2 regions of the Acuticoccus sp. MNP-M23 genome follow, and region 2 is predicted to be linked to the other one. Evidence: riboswitches for the same ligand, from Rfam matches in the RefSeq annotation. Region 2 holds a riboswitch; the other holds the start of a gene.
The links. Region 2 has a riboswitch for thiamine pyrophosphate ahead of RDV64_RS18625 (hydroxyethylthiazole kinase). Riboswitches for the same ligand answer to the same signal wherever they lie in the genome.

Region 1 (7,577 bases), 430 kb from region 2:
ACGATCCGGTCGCGGTCCCGCTGGAAGGGCGTGCGGGTGGCGGACACCGGCTCGGCAATGCGGCGCCCTCGCGAGCGCGCAGGGTCGGTGGCGAACGGGGCAAGAAGCCGCGGCGACGGTCGCACGTTCTGCACGGAAAGACTCCAGACTCCGGTAGCGAATCGGCATTAGGTGGCGCGGCAACGATCCGCCCTATATGAAGGCGTGTAAATCCTTTGCCACTGTGGAGCATGTCATGGCCGAAACCACATTCGAGGTCACGTCCCGCGCATTCGCCCGCGTCTCCAAGATCCTGTCCGCCGAGGAAGCGTCCGCCCTTCGCGTTTCGGTGGAAGGTGGCGGCTGCTCGGGCTTCCAGTACAAGTACGATCTTGTGGAAGGTCCGGCGTCCGACGATCTCGTCCTTGAGGGCGGAACCGCCACCGTTGTTGTGGACCCGGTCTCCCTCCCCTTCCTCGCCGGAGCACAGCTTGATTATGTGGACGACCTGATGGGCCAGTCCTTTCAGATCAAGAACCCCAACGCCCAGTCGTCCTGCGGCTGCGGCACCTCCTTCTCACTGCTCTGAGGTTTTCGTGCGGATCGCCACCTGGAATATCAACGGCGTCAAGGCGCGGATCGACAGCCTGACCCGCTGGCTTGAGGAGAGCGCGCCGGACATTGCGTGCCTGCAGGAGATCAAGTCCCAGGACGAGACCTTTCCGGCCGAAGCCATCGAGCGGCTCGGCTACAACATTGCCACGCATGGGCAAAAGGGCTTCAACGGCGTCGCGCTTTTGTCCAAGCGGCCGCTGGAAGACGTGATGCGCCGCCTGCCGGGCGACGATGCAGACGAGCATTCGCGTTATATCGAGGCCACGGTCTCCACCGATACCGGTGCCGTGCGCGTGGCCAGCATCTACCTGCCCAACGGCAACCCGATCGACACCGAAAAATACCCCTACAAGCTTGCGTGGATGGACCGTCTCCTCATCCACGCCGAGGGGTTGCTCGCCACCGATACGCCCATCGTGCTGGCCGGCGACTACAACGTGATCCCGCTGCCGGACGACGCCCGCCACCCGGACCGTTGGACCGACGATGCACTGTTCCAGCCGGAAAGCCGCGCCAAACACCGCGCTCTGGTGAACCTTGGCTACACCGACGCCCAGCGCGCCGTGGACAATTCGGACGGGATCTACACCTTCTGGGACTATCAGGCCGGGGCGTGGCAGAAGAACAACGGCATCCGCATCGACCACCTGATGCTCTCGCCCCAGGCCGCCGACAGGCTGACGGGTGTCACGGTGGAGAAGCAAACGCGCGGCTGGACCAAGCCGTCGGACCATGTGCCGGTGGTCGCAACGCTCGACCTTTAGCGGCCTGTGGCAGCCCGCCCCTTTTTTGCCCGCCAAACGCAAACGGGCCGCACGAGCGGCCCGCTGAAACGGAAAAGGGCCGCTTGCGCGGCCCTCCGTGGAATGTTCGCGGACGGATTAAGTCCGGCGTAACACCCGATCTGTCAGCAAGATTCCAGAGGTTGCCCCAGAGTCCGCCGATTCGATCCAGACGTCGCCGTCCGCATAAGAATCCCACTCGACATTGGATCACCTCCTTTCGATGCGTTGAACACAGCACCAAGATTGCCATGATTCGCGCGAACTTCAAGCCAATTGCGTCCGCAGGTCACACCGCCGCACAAGCCTGCTGCCGCATGGCCACAGTGCATCACGTCCAGCACCCGAAAAATCACCGGTTCGTCAGAATTTGCTGGTATACTGGGTGGTTACAAGGTCGTACGAACGGCCGCTTGGGATAAGACTTGCACACGGCAAGAGCCAATATTTGAAGACGGACGACATTCGATGATTCTCCGGCGCCTGCGCATCATTGCAATTGCCGTCGCGCTTGCGCTTGTGGGCGCCATCCTGCCGCTTGCCGCAATGTCCTACGTTTCGTGGCGCACTGCCGTCTCCGCAGCCCAGGAAACCATGAGCGAATTTGCCAGCGAGCTGCTGGAGCGGGCTGAACGGACCATCGACGGGTTGGACGCGGCTCTCGTCAGCCTCAACGATTTTACCGGAGAGGCCTGTTCGGACGGCCACATCGGTTTGATGCGCCATCTGACCGCACGCACCCTGCCCATCTATCAGCTCTATTTTTTCGAGAACGATACGATCCGCTGCACCCCGTGGAACAGGACGTTCGAGACCCTCAACCTGGGCGAGCCTGACTTCGTGACCGATGCAGGCCTTGAGATTTTCCGCACACCGCCCGGTGTCGACGGTCCGGACACCGAGGCAGCGGACCCGATGCTGATGGTCCGCTCGGGCAACTATGTCGCCGAGCTGGACCCGGACCAATTCGTCGATTTCATCGGCACGCGCTCGACCATTCTCATGCTGGGCACCACGGACGGCACGCTGCTCAGCCTCCGGGGCGCGGTCGACGCAGCGCCGGTGAAGGCCCTCACCACCGCACCGGACGTTGGCGTGGCGAAGGGCTACATCTACGGGTCGGCCCGCAAGGCGCGCCTGGCAGCGCTCGCGGCCAAGCCGCTTGCCAGCATTCACGCCGCCGTGCGCCGCGAACAGGTCCAGCTCCTGCCGTGGGGGGCCTTCATTGCGCTGTTTGTCATGGGCCTCACAATCTGGGTCCTGCGGCGGCACCTGTCCCCCAGCGCCGAAATGCTGAGCGCCATCCGCAAGGGAGAGCTGACGGTCCACTACCAGCCGCTCGTCGACATGAAGAGCGGCCGCTGCATAGGCGCAGAAGCCTTGGTGCGCTGGCACCGCCAGGACGGCCGGACGATCGCGCCCGACGTGTTCATCCCCTTCGCCGAGGCGCACGGCGTGATATCGGCCGTCACCGATTCGGTGATCGCCAGCGTGGTGCGGGAGTTGAAACGCTTCCTGCGCGACCGGCGCGACCTGCACATCGCCATCAATCTTGGCGCCCGCGACATTGAAGGCGGACGCGTCCTGCGCGTTCTCGAAAAGGCGCTGCACCGCAGCGGTATCGAGAACCAGCAGATCTGGCTCGAAGTCACCGAGCGCGCCTTCCTCGACGCCGAAGTGGCGAAGGCCGGACTGGACGACGCCCGCAACCGCCAGCACACCATTGCCATCGACGATTTCGGCACGGGCTACTCCAGCCTGTCCCACCTTCAGAACCTGCCGCTGGACGTCCTGAAGATCGACAAGTCGTTCGTCGACACCATCGGCTCGGACTCGGTGACCAGCCTGGTGACGCCGCACATCATCGCGCTTGCCAAAACGCTGAAGCTGCGCATCGTCGCCGAAGGGATCAGCACAGAGGAACAGGCGGCCTACCTGCGCGATGAAGGCGTGGATTATGGCCAAGGATACCTTTACGCAAAGCCGATGCCGGCGCGCGATTTCATCGCCTTCGTCACCGCCAGCGACAAGGCACTGCGCACCGGCTGAAGCGCGCCAGCGACCGCGGCCTGAGGGGGCCGGCAGCTGACACCGCCGGCCCGTCCCATTCAGCTCCGGTCTGGCGTCACCGGCAGGTAAAGCTCACCGGCTTCGCGGAATTTCTCCGCCATCGCCGCAAGCCCCTCCTTCTGCGCTTCGGCGCGGATATCGTGGCTGATGCGCATGGAGCAGAATTTCGGCCCGCACATGGAGCAGAAGTGCGCCACCTTGTGCGCCTCCTTGGGCAGCGTCTCGTCATGGAATTTCTGCGCCGTTTCGGGGTCCAGCGAGAGGTTGAACTGGTCCTCCCAGCGGAACTCGAACCGCGCGCGGCTGAGGGCGTCGTCGCGGGCCTGCGCTGCCGGATGCCCCTTGGCAAGATCGGCCGCATGGGCGGCAATCTTGTAGGTGATCACGCCGGTCTTCACATCGTCCCGGTCCGGCAGGCCGAGGTGCTCCTTGGGCGTGACGTAACAAAGCATCGCGGTGCCGAACCAGCCGATCATCGCCGCGCCAATGCCGGAGGTGATGTGGTCGTAGCCCGGCGCAATGTCCGTCGTCAGCGGCCCCAGCGTGTAGAACGGCGCCTCGCCGCAAACGGCAAGCTGCTTGTCCATGTTGGCCTTGATCTTGTGCATCGGAACGTGGCCCGGCCCCTCGATCATCACCTGGCAGTCCTTGGCCCAGGCAATCTCGGTCAGCTCCCCCAGCGTCTCCAGCTCGGCAAATTGCGCCGCGTCGTTGGCGTCGGCGATGGAGCCCGGACGCAGCCCGTCGCCCAGCGAGAACGACACGTCGTAGGCACGGCAGATGTCGCAGATCTCGTCAAAATGCTCGTACAGAAAACTCTCGCGGTGATGGTGGAGGCACCACTTGGCCATGATCGACCCGCCGCGCGAGACAATGCCGGTGACCCTGTCCACGGTGAGCGGGATCATGTGAAGCCGCACCCCCGAGTGGATGGTGAAATAATCCACCCCCTGCTCGGCCTGCTCGATCAGCGTGTCGCGGTAGATTTCCCACGTGAGGTCCTCTGCAACGCCGCCGACTTTCTCCAGCGCCTGGTAGAGCGGCACCGTGCCGATGGGCACCGGCGCGTTGCGGATGATCCAGTCGCGAATGTTGTGGATATTGCGGCCGGTGGAGAGGTCCATCACCGTATCCGCGCCCCAGCGGATCGCCCAGACCATCTTCTCCACCTCCTCGCTCATGGACGAGGTGACGGCGGAGTTGCCGATGTTGGCGTTGATCTTCACCAGAAAATTGCGGCCGATGATCATCGGCTCGGCTTCCGGATGATTGATGTTGGCGGGGATGATCGCCCTGCCCCGCGCCACTTCCTCGCGGACGAACTCGGGCGTCACGTGGTCCGGAATTGCGGCGCCGAAATCCTCGCCATCGCGCGTGGCGGCGGCGGCAGCGTCACGGCCGATGTTTTCGCGGATCGCCACGAACTCCATTTCAGGCGTGATGATGCCGGCCCGTGCGTAGGCAAGCTGCGTCACTGCCGTGCCGTCCTTGGCACGACGCGGCCGGTGCCGGGCGGGAAACGGCGGGGTCAGCCGTTCGGCGGAGACGAAGCCGTTGTCCGCCGCCTCGACGGCGCGTCCATCATAGGCCTCGGTATCGCCTCTGGCGTCCACCCAGGGCGCGCGAATGCGGGCAAGTCCGGCGTTCACCGCAACGGCCGTCTTGCCGTCCGTATAGGGTCCGGAGGAATCGTAGACGGCGACCGGCGGTTCCCCGGCGGTGGGATGCACGGCAATTTCGCGCATGGGCACGCGGATGTCCGGATGAAGGATGCCCTGCGCATGGATTTTGCGCGAGGCGGGCAACGGACCTGTGGTGACGGTCTTTGCAAAAGCGTCCAAATGAGCCTCCCTGCTCAAGCAATGGAGACCCAGTTCGGCGGGTAAAAACGGCAGGAGGCTTCGGCGTGAAGGCGGGCCACCGCCTAACGGATCGGCCCTGTCGAAGCGCGCACCATCCCTACGCCAGTATGAACTGGATCAGGTTCATCGGGTCACTGCGCTACGCGGGCCTTGGCACCGCACCAGCAGAATCTCAGCCCCTTGTCGGGACCCCCCAGGTGAGCGTCGATGATCGCCGTTGTGCCCCGGCCCTGTCAATTGTCCGAATGAAAGATCGCCGGGTCAGCCCCTGCGCTCTTGGGCATTCATCTTGCGGAGCGCGCCCTTGCAGCGCTCCGAGCAGGTTTTCACGTTGTCCCAGTCGCGCGCCCATTTGCGCCGCCAGGCGAACGGCCTGCCGCAAGCGGCGCAGACCTTCTGCGGCAGGTTGCTCTTGGTGTAGCGCTTGTCCGTCACAGGCTGTCCAGAAAGGCGGCTGCGCTCTGCGTGATCCGCTCCTGCTCGTCCCCGTCAAACCTGTCATAGGTCCGCACCATCTGCTTCATGCGGGGGTTGTTGCCGATCCTGTTCCGGTTGCGGGATACGAAACCCCAGTAAAGCGCGTTGAACGGGCAGGCCTCCGGCCCGGTGCGCTGCTTCACGTCGTACCGGCAGTTTCCGCAATAGTCGGACATGCGGTTGATGTAGGCCCCGCTCGCCGCGTAGGGCTTGGACGCCAAGAGCCCGCCATCGGCAAACTGGCTCATCCCGATGGTGTTGGGCATCTCCACCCACTCATAGGCATCGGCGTAGACGCACAGGTACCACTCGTGCACCTCTGCCGGGTCGACCCCCGCCAGCATTGCGAAGTTGCCGGTCACCATCAGCCGCTGGATGTGGTGCGCGTAGGCCAGCTCCTTTGTCTGCGTGATCGCTTCGCGCAGGCACATCATGTCGGTCTCTGCGGTCCAGTAGAAGTCCGGCAGCGGGCGCTTGTGGCCGAAGAAATTGCTGGCCTCGTAGCCGGGCATCTTCAGCCAGTAGATCCCGCGGACATATTCGCGCCAGCCGATGATCTGGCGAATGAAGCCCTCTGCGGCGTTGAGCGGCACGTCCCCCGCCCGCCAGGCGTCCTCCACCGCCGCGCACACCTTAAGCGGATCAAGAAGCCCGGCATTGATGTAGAGCGCGATGACGGAATGGTAGAGGAACGGCTCGCCGGCGAGCATTGCGTCCTGATAGTCCCCGAACCTTGGTAGCGCCTTGTCGACGAACGCTGCGAATGCGTCCTCGGCGTCCCCCCGCGTCACGGCGAAGGTGAATGGCGCGAGGTCGCCGAAATGATTGTCGAACCGGTCGGCAACCAGCGCCAGGACACCCTGCGTGGTTTCGTCCGGCGCAATCTCGTTCGGGCGGGGCATGAAAAGATCGGTCTTTGCGGGCTTTCTGTTGTCGTGGTCGAAATTCCACTTGCCGCCGGCAGGTTCGCTCCCGTCCATCAGAAGCCCGGTCTTCTTGCGCATCTCGCGATAAAAATACTCCATGCGGAGCTGCTTGCGCCCGTCCGCCCACGCGGCGAAGGCCTCGATCGACGACAGAAACCGATCGTCCGGAAGGATATCGACGGGCACGCAAAAGCGCTCCTCCCACCCCTTTATCATCGCCGCGACGCGCCACTCGCCAGCCTCGGTGACGACAATCCGCTCCGGCCCGCGCGCTGCCACCGCCCGCTCAACCTCGCCGGTGAAGCTGCCGGTGTTGCCGTCTGCATCAAGCGTGACGTAATCGACCTGCCAGCCAGCCTCGCGCAGCTCGGCTGCAAAGTGGCGCATGGCGGAAAACAGGAATGCAATCTTCTTCTTGTGGTGGCGCACGTAGGTGGCTTCGTCGTGCACTTCGGCCATCAGCACGCGGTCGCGCGCCGGATCGCCCGCAGCAATGCTGGACAGCCCGCGCGTGAGCTGATCGCCCAGAACGAGAATGAGGTTTCGCACGCCGGTCATCGAGCAAGGGCTCCCCGCCGGCCGGGGTTGCTGGCAAACGCTGAATTCATGCCGGGACATTTGCCCGGCAGCGACGCGCCGCCAAGAGCGCTGGCCTGTGACGTGAGATCGCGCCGCCCCGTCCGGCAGCGCGTCTCTGTCAGCCTGTCGCAGTCAGGCGGTCATTCCCACTCGATGGTGCCGGGCGGCTTCGACGTCACGTCGTAGACTACGCGGTTGACGCCGCGAACCTGGTTGACGATGCGGCTTGCGACGCGGGAGAGGAACATCGGGTCGAACGGGTAGACGTCGGCGGTCATCCCGTCGGT
Region 2 (7,577 bases):
ACATCGGTGGCATCGCCGGTCGTCAGGTGTCCGCCCTTGAGCAGAATGGCCGGACCGAGGGCCGCCAGCTCACGGGCCTGCTCACGCATCTGCGGGACGTCTACCGCGCTCTTGGCATTGAGAAGAACGCCGGCCTCCGGCACGTTGGGCGTCACCAGCGTCGCGAGCGGCAAAAGTTCGCTGAAGAGCGCCTTCTCCGCCCCTTCCCCGATCAGCCGGTCGCCGGAGGTGGCGATCATCACCGGGTCGAGCACGATGGGGATCCGGCTGCCTGCAAGGGCGCGGGCGATGGCGCTGATCACCGCGCGGTCGCCCACCATGCCGATCTTGATCGCCTTCACGTCGAGGTCCGACAGCACGGCATCCAGCTGCGCGGTGACAATGTCGGCCGGAATGCCGTGCACTGCCGTCACGCCGCGGGTGTTCTGCGCCGTTATTGCCGTGATCACGCTGGCGCCGTAAACGCCAAGCGCGCTCATGGTCTTCAGGTCCGCCTGAATGCCGGCGCCACCGCCCGAATCAGATCCGGCGATCGTCAGCGCAATCACGCCGCCTTCTCCGCAAATACCGTGGCGAGGGTGCGGGCCGCCTGCGCCGGGTCCGCCGCCCTGGTGATCGCACTCATGACCGCCACACCGTCTGCCCCGGCGGCGCGGAGCAGCGCGGCACGCTCGGCATCGATGCCGGCGATGGCGACCACCTTCATGGCACGTTCGGCCTTGAGATAGGCCGCAATGGCGGCAAACCCGTCGATGCCGATGGGCGGGTTGGGGTTCACCTTGCTGTGCGTTTCGAAGACGCCGCCGACCGAGCCATAGTCGATGGGCTGACGGAGCGCCGCCTCAGCCTCCGCCATGGTGTGGATGGTGAGGCCGACGATGGCCTCGTCGCCCACAATGCGGCGGGCCTCCCCCGGCGTGAGATCGCCGTGACCGACGTGAACGCCCGCTGCCCCGGCAATCAGCGCCACGTCGGCCCGGTCGTTCACCAGCACAGGCACGGGGACAGCCGCCACCAGCGCGCGCACCAGCGCCACCTGTTCGGCCGTGCTGCCGGTCTTGTCGCGCCACTGGATCAGGCTGACGCCTCCGGCCACCGCCTTGCGGGCAAGCGCCACGGGGTCGGCCACATCCGGGCCCATGACGAGGTACACACTGGGATCAAGCATCAGTCTATCCGGAGGCCTTTGGTGAGCGCCGCACCGTCCAGCGCGGCAAGGTGGTCGATCAGCGAGACGGCAAAACTGCCGGGGCCGTGCGAGCCGTCGGCGGCAAGCTCGCCGGCGAAGGCCATCAGCCCGGCGCCCGCCGTTGCCGCCACGAAGGGGTCGGTCTCCACCGCAACCATGGCCGCCACCAGCAGGCCGGCAGCGCAGCCGGTGGCGATGACGCGGTCCAGCATCGGCGTGCCGTTGTGGAGCGTCGCGCACCGGCGCCCGTCCCTGACGAGGTCCTGCGCGCCGGTGGTGACGGTGACAAAATCGTCGGCGATGGCGCCAAGGGCCGCCATTTCCGCGCGGTTGCCCTTGATCACAGAGGGGCCAGCCTGAATGAGCTTCTGCGCAAAGGCGAAACGCTCGCTGGCGCGGTCGATCTTCACCGGATCAAGCACGAACGGTGTTCCGGTGAGGACAGCTTTTGCGGCACCTTCGCGGCGGACCGGATCGAGCATGCCAAGGTTGATCAATGCGCTGTGCGACCGGGCGACCATCTGCGGTGCATCCACGGGGTCGTGGGACATGGACACGTCGATCCCCAGCGCCGCGGCAATGTTGGCGGCCAGGGGCTGCGCCACGGGCGACAGCATGGCGTGAACGCGCGGGCGGCGGGAAAGCATCCGGTCCAGCGCGGCGCCGGCCGCCTCACGCAGGGCGTGGGCATCGGCTGGCACGCTGACGGTAGCGGGCGCGCTCATTGGCGCGGTTCGGCTGGGGTGGCGCGCGAGCGCAGCAGGCGTTGCAAATCCAATTCCTCCGCCGGCATGACCCGGATCAGGTGCGAGGGGTCGGCACGATGCCTCTCAGCCCGAAGGCGCCCCCTTGGATGGTGGGTAATTAGGGATCGCGCGCTCGTGGCGCAAGACAGATCCGCAAACCGGTCCATACCGCGCACGCCAACCCTTGTGCTATCGGCGCCGGTGGCACAAAAGAGGCCGAAGCCCGCAGCGGCGTATGGAGGATGTGATGACGCCGTTTTTCGTGCTGATCAAAGCGCAGCTTGGCCGCGCCTACGATGTGGCCAACGCCCTGGCCGACGCGGAGATCGCCTCGGAGATCTACTCCACCGCAGGCGACTACGACCTGCTGGTCAAATTCTATGTCGAGCGTGACAACGACATCGGCCACTTCGTGCAGGAAAAGGTGCAGACGCTGCCCGGTATCCTCGACACCAAGACCATCATCACCTTCAAGGCCTTCTGACCGCACACCGGCCATTTGCTGCCGGGCGCGCAGCGCTGCCCGATCAGGGCAGCGGAACGCCGCGTGCGCGCTGTTGCGCGGACTGGCCGGCAGTGTTGGTGCCCGTGGGCGCGGCAAGGCTCGGCACATTGCGCTGCCGGTTCGCGAACGCTTCCAGCGAATCGGCCCGCACCGGCATGACCTGCGCCACCCGCTCGCCCGGGAGTGACAGGAACTGGACGGCGTTGATGCTCTGCAGACCCTCGATGCAGGAGAAGGAAACGCGCACTGTCGCGCCCTCCTCCATGGCGACCATAAGCCGCCCGGTCTGGTACAGCCACTTGGGCCGCGCCCGCTCATAGATATAATCGTTGGAGGGGCACGGGCTCAGCTCCGACCGGTTCATGGTCACCTGCGTCAGAAGGTCGTTGACCCGGACGTCGGACACACCCGTGTCGATGAAGATGCGGCGCGCGTCATTGGACGCAGGGTCGGAAGGCGCCACATCCACCGCACGGATCCCCGGCTCCGTCACCACCACGGCGGCAGAGGCCGGCTGGCCGGGCGCCACCTGCACCACCTCGGCGCGCACCGGCGCCTGTTGGCCGCCGCCTGCCGTCTGCGCCAGCGCGTTGCCGCCCAGCATCAATCCGGCGCTCAGCACCGCCCCGAACAGCCCGATTTCATTACGCATAACCAAGACTCCGCATTCCACCGGTCGCAATTCCGCACGAACAGATTAATCTGTTGATAAAGAATTGCCACACTGGCGCCGCGCAAGCGGCCAGCGCCGTGCAATCATGTCGAATCTGTCGCACTCAACGCGTCCGCGACGCGGCGGCGCAACTCGGGCAGCACCTCGGCCTCGAACCACGGATTTCGCTTCAGCCAGACGTTGTTGCGCCAGGACGGGTGCGGCAGTGCCATCACGGTGCGCGGCGCAGTCTGCGTCACAATGTCGCGCCATGCGCCGACCGTGTCGGTGAGAGATGCGCGGCGTGTGTGCGGCAGATGGTAGGACAGCGAATATTTGCCGATGCACAGGAACAGCGAAAGCTGCGGCAGGCGCTGGAACAGGCGGTCATGCCAGGTGGCGCCGCACTCGCGCCGCGGCGGCAGGTCCCCGCCGTGGCGATCATACCCTGGAAAACAGAACCCCATGGGAATGATCGCAATCTTCGACCAGTCGTAGAACTGCGTCTCGTCGAGGCCCATCCAGTCGCGCAGGCGAACGCCGGACGGGTCGTAGAACGGCAACCCCGCGACGTGCGCCTTGTTGCCGGGCGCCTGGCTGCAAATGGCAATCCGGGCGGTGGACGAGATCTGGAAGATCGGCCGGGGTTCGTGAGGAAGCGGCTCGCCGGTCGGCGTGTCGCGGCAGATCCGGCAGCGTGACATGGCGCCTAGAAACGCCTCGAGCGGCGCTCCGTCCGCCGGAACCCCGTCCCGTGTCACGCCGGTCCGTCGACGCCAGCCTCCGCAAACGTCGCCATGCCGGAATGGCAGGCCGCCGCTGCCTTGAGGATGCCGATGGCAAGGGCTGCCCCGGTGCCTTCGCCAAGGCGCATGCCAAGGTCGAGCAGCGGCTTGCCGCCCATCGCCTCCAGCGCCCGCCCGTGGGCGCTCTCGGCAGAGCAGTGGGCAAAGAGGCAATGCGCGGTGGCGTCCGGCCCCATGGCATGAACGATCGCGGCTGCGGCGCTGGCCACAAAGCCGTCCACCACAACCGGCACGCCTTCCGTGCGGGCGGCCAGAATGGCGCCGGCCATCGCGGCAATGTCGCGGCCGCCGATCCGCTGGAGAATGGTCAACGGGTCGCGCTCCGGTCCGATCCGGGCGAGCGCGGCGTCCACCGCGTCGATCTTGCGGCGCAGCCCCTCCCCGGTCACGCCCGTGCCGGCGCCGCACCAGTCCGCCGCCGAACCGCCGTAAAGGGCGGCATAGATGGCTGCGGCCACGGTGGTGTTGCCGATGCCCATCTCGCCGATGCCAAGGCAGTCGATCCCGCCGGCAATCGCTTCAAGGCCGAAGGCGAGCGTTGCGGCAAGGTCCTTCTCGCTGGCGAATGCGTCTTCGCTGACGATGTTTCCGGACGGAATGTCCACCGCAAGATCGAACACCGAAAGGCCGATATTGCCGGTGGAGCAGATCTGGTTGATGGCCGCCTTGCCGGCCTGGAAGGCCGCCAGCATCTGCTGGTTCACGCTGGAGGGGAACGCCGACACGCCAGCATCGGCCACCCCGTGCGCAGCGGCAAAGATGACCACGCGCGGCTTGGCAACGGTGGGCGGCGCCTTTCCGCTCACCTCGGTCAGCCAGAGGGAGATTTCTTCCAGCCGGCCCAGAGAGCCTGCCGGCTTGGTGAGTGCCGCTTCGCGCGCAAGCGTTGCAGCGCGGGCAGCGGAGCGATCGGGCAGCGGAGCGAGCGCCAGCTGGCGGAAATCCTCAAGGGGGGATTGGGTGGTGATGTCTGTCATGGGTTCAGAACAAGGCGGTCGCGCCGCACCTCATAGCCGGAAAGTCTGTTGAGAAAGGTCATGCCGAGGAGACTTGTGCCGAGATCCCCCGGCTTGGCAATGGCCGCCCGCACGCGCGAAAGCCTGATCGAGCCGACGGAAATTTCATCGAGGATCACGGGCGCGACTTCGGTCATCCCCGCGGCCGTCATCACCGGAACGCGGTAATCGAGCCCCTCGGGGTGAAAGCCGGCCCTGCTGGCATCCTCGGCGGCAAGAACCACGAGGCTGGCGCCCGTGTCGAAAATGAAATTCACCGGCGCGCCATCCACCGCGCCGCCAATCACGAAATGGCCCTGAAAGCCGCGCCGCACCATCACCTTGTTGCCGTCGTTCACCGCCATGCCGGGGACCAGCACGGAGGCAATCTCGCGCCCCGCCGTCTCCAGCGGCACGCGGTAAGCGTAGACGCCGAGGAGGACAGCAAGCGCGCCCAGCCAGATGGCGGCTGCACGCACGACCTCCGGCAGCCGCACCTGCCGCATCCCGAACAGGATGGCGCCCAGCACCACAAGAAGAATGATCAGCTTTGCCGCATGGGGCCCGGACGTATCGAGCGAGACGGGCTCGACCGCCTGCGCCGCCGCCGGGGCGCGGCCGGCAACAGAAGCGGCGCACAGGACGGCGCAAGACGCGAGCGTGCGGCGGAGGGGGAAAGCTGCGGTCACACTGTCCAGATAGTGAGAACGAGGAGGTAGGAAAGGTCTGCGACGATGATGCCTGCACCGATCACGTCCCCGGTGTGGCCGCCGATCTTGGCATCGGCAAGGCTGGCGCAGCCCTTTGCCGCAGCGGCGGCCGCCATTGCCGCCAGCACAAAGCCCAGCGGCGCCCACCACACGGTGAGAACCGCGGTGACCGCAATCGCGACCAGAAGCGCGTTGCGGAAGGTGCTGATTGTGGGCCGCCCCACCGCCACCGCCAGCCCGTCCGCCCTTGCCGGGCCAAGGCCGGTCCACGCATAAAGCGCAACGGCGCGCGCCGCAGCCGCGGAGGCGATGAGCGACAGGGCCGCAAACAGCACCCCGCCGGAAAGCGCGGTTTGCAGGATCGCGACCTTGAGGAGCACGCCCGCCACCAGCGCCAGAACGCCGTAGGTGCCGACGCGGCTGTCGTGCATGATTTCGAGCCGCCGCTCGCGGGTTGCCCCGCCCCAGAAGCCGTCGGCACAATCGGCAAGCCCGTCTTCGTGCAGCGCGCCGGTGGCGATGACCATGGCAACGGTGGCAAGGGCTGCCGAAAGGAGCGGCTGTGCGCCCATCCAGTGCGCCACCACCATCAGCGCAGCAGCGGGCAGCGCAATCAGCACCCCGGCAAGCGGTGCCATCGGCAGGGACTGGAGCAGCGGTTCGCCGCAAAACCGCGCCGGAACCGGAAAGCGGGAGAAGAATGCAAGCGCGGTGGTGACGCGGTTGAGGCGCGCCGTCATGCGGGCTCCCGGACGGCGCCGGCTTCGTCACCAGTCGCGCGCGGTTCGTCGGGGCGGGCGGCAAACGCCGCGGCGCGGGCGGTGGCGGCGGCAATGCCGGCGGCCTCCACAGCGTCGATCGCATCTGCCAGAAGGCCGGCGTCAGCACCCGGCGCCTGGCCGGCCACCGTCAGCGTGCGGCGGTAGGCACGCGCGCCGGGCTCGCCGTGGAAGAGGCCCAGCATGTGCCGCACCACGTTGGAAAGGCGCCCGCCCTGCGCAATCCATTCCGCAGCGTAGGGCACCATGGCGCGCGCCGCATTCAGCCGGTGCGCCTTGTCCGCAGCGCCCTCGTAACCTGCAAGGACGGAGAGAATTGCCGGCCGCTGGTAGGCGGCCCGGCCGATCATCACCCCATCCACCTCCGCCAGATGCGCCATCGCCTCCGCCGCCGTGCCAATGCCGCCATTCAGACCCACAAACACCGGCAGCCGCGCCTTGAGGCGGAAGACGCGGGCGTAGTCGAGCGGCGGAATATCGCGGTTCTGGGCAGGCGAAAGGCCCTCCAGCCACGCCTTGCGGGCATGGACCCAGATGGCTTCGACACCGGCGCCAACGGCTGCATCGGCCACACGGTCCAGCGCTTCCTCGGGGTCTTGGTCATCAACGCCAATGCGGCACTTGAGGGTGACGGCAATGCCCGCCTCGCCCATCGCTGCCAGGCATTCGCCGACCAGCAACGGTTCGCGCATGAGGCAGGCGCCGAAGCTGCCCCCCTGCACCCTGTCCGACGGGCAGCCGACATTGAGGTTCACTTCGCCGTAGCCCCACTCGGCGGCAATGCGGGCGGCCTTTGCAAGTTCGCCGGGCTCCGCGCCGCCAAGCTGCAGCGCCAGCGGCTCTTCCTGCGGCGAGAACCCCAGAAGACGCGCGCGGTCACCGAACAGGATCGCCTTGGCCGTCACCATCTCGGTGAACAGCTGGGTGGACGGGTGGAGCTGCCGGTGGAACACGCGGCAGTGCCGGTCCGTCCAGTCCATCATGGGCGCAACGGCAAGGCGCCGGACGCTGTCGGGGATCATGCGCGATTTCATCGCCCCCACATGGGTCAAACACCGCCCCGATGGCAAGATGGCGTCAGCCCGCGAAACGGACCGAAGGCAGTCCGCCGCAGGGGAGCCCAGTGATGGCGAAGAGGCCGCCGGCCAGTGGCTGCTCGCGCCCCGGCGTCGGCATGATGCCGATGGAGGTGACG

Region 1: it holds a riboswitch for thiamine pyrophosphate, as region 2 does, so the genes downstream of both, thiC (phosphomethylpyrimidine synthase ThiC) here and RDV64_RS18625 (hydroxyethylthiazole kinase) in region 2, are expected to answer to the same signal.

Annotation. Positions count from the first base shown of each region.
Region 1 is NZ_CP133480.1:4,458,693-4,466,269, forward strand. Features, by position in the region: gene RDV64_RS20535 (deoxyguanosinetriphosphate triphosphohydrolase) at 1-134, opposite strand, end outside; gene RDV64_RS20540 (iron-sulfur cluster assembly accessory protein) at 236-568, shown strand; gene xth (exodeoxyribonuclease III) at 576-1,358, shown strand; gene RDV64_RS20550 (EAL domain-containing protein) at 1,845-3,425, shown strand; gene thiC (phosphomethylpyrimidine synthase ThiC) at 3,485-5,287, opposite strand; TPP riboswitch at 5,385-5,514, opposite strand; gene RDV64_RS20560 (DUF2256 domain-containing protein) at 5,570-5,743, opposite strand; gene RDV64_RS20565 (cryptochrome/photolyase family protein) at 5,740-7,269, opposite strand; gene guaA (glutamine-hydrolyzing GMP synthase) at 7,431-7,577, opposite strand, start outside.
Region 2 is NZ_CP133480.1:4,027,072-4,034,648, reverse strand. Features, by position in the region: gene thiD (bifunctional hydroxymethylpyrimidine kinase/phosphomethylpyrimidine kinase) at 1-548, opposite strand, end outside; gene thiE (thiamine phosphate synthase) at 545-1,168, opposite strand; gene RDV64_RS18625 (hydroxyethylthiazole kinase) at 1,168-1,914, opposite strand; TPP riboswitch at 1,951-2,048, opposite strand; gene RDV64_RS18620 (Lrp/AsnC ligand binding domain-containing protein) at 2,183-2,419, shown strand; gene RDV64_RS18615 (hypothetical protein) at 2,463-3,092, opposite strand; gene RDV64_RS18610 (uracil-DNA glycosylase family protein) at 3,197-3,853, opposite strand; gene cobT (nicotinate-nucleotide--dimethylbenzimidazole phosphoribosyltransferase) at 3,850-4,875, opposite strand; gene RDV64_RS18600 (TIGR02281 family clan AA aspartic protease) at 4,872-5,582, opposite strand; gene RDV64_RS18595 (adenosylcobinamide-GDP ribazoletransferase) at 5,579-6,343, opposite strand; gene dusA (tRNA dihydrouridine(20/20a) synthase DusA) at 6,340-7,404, opposite strand; gene RDV64_RS18585 (SMP-30/gluconolactonase/LRE family protein) at 7,460-7,577, opposite strand, start outside.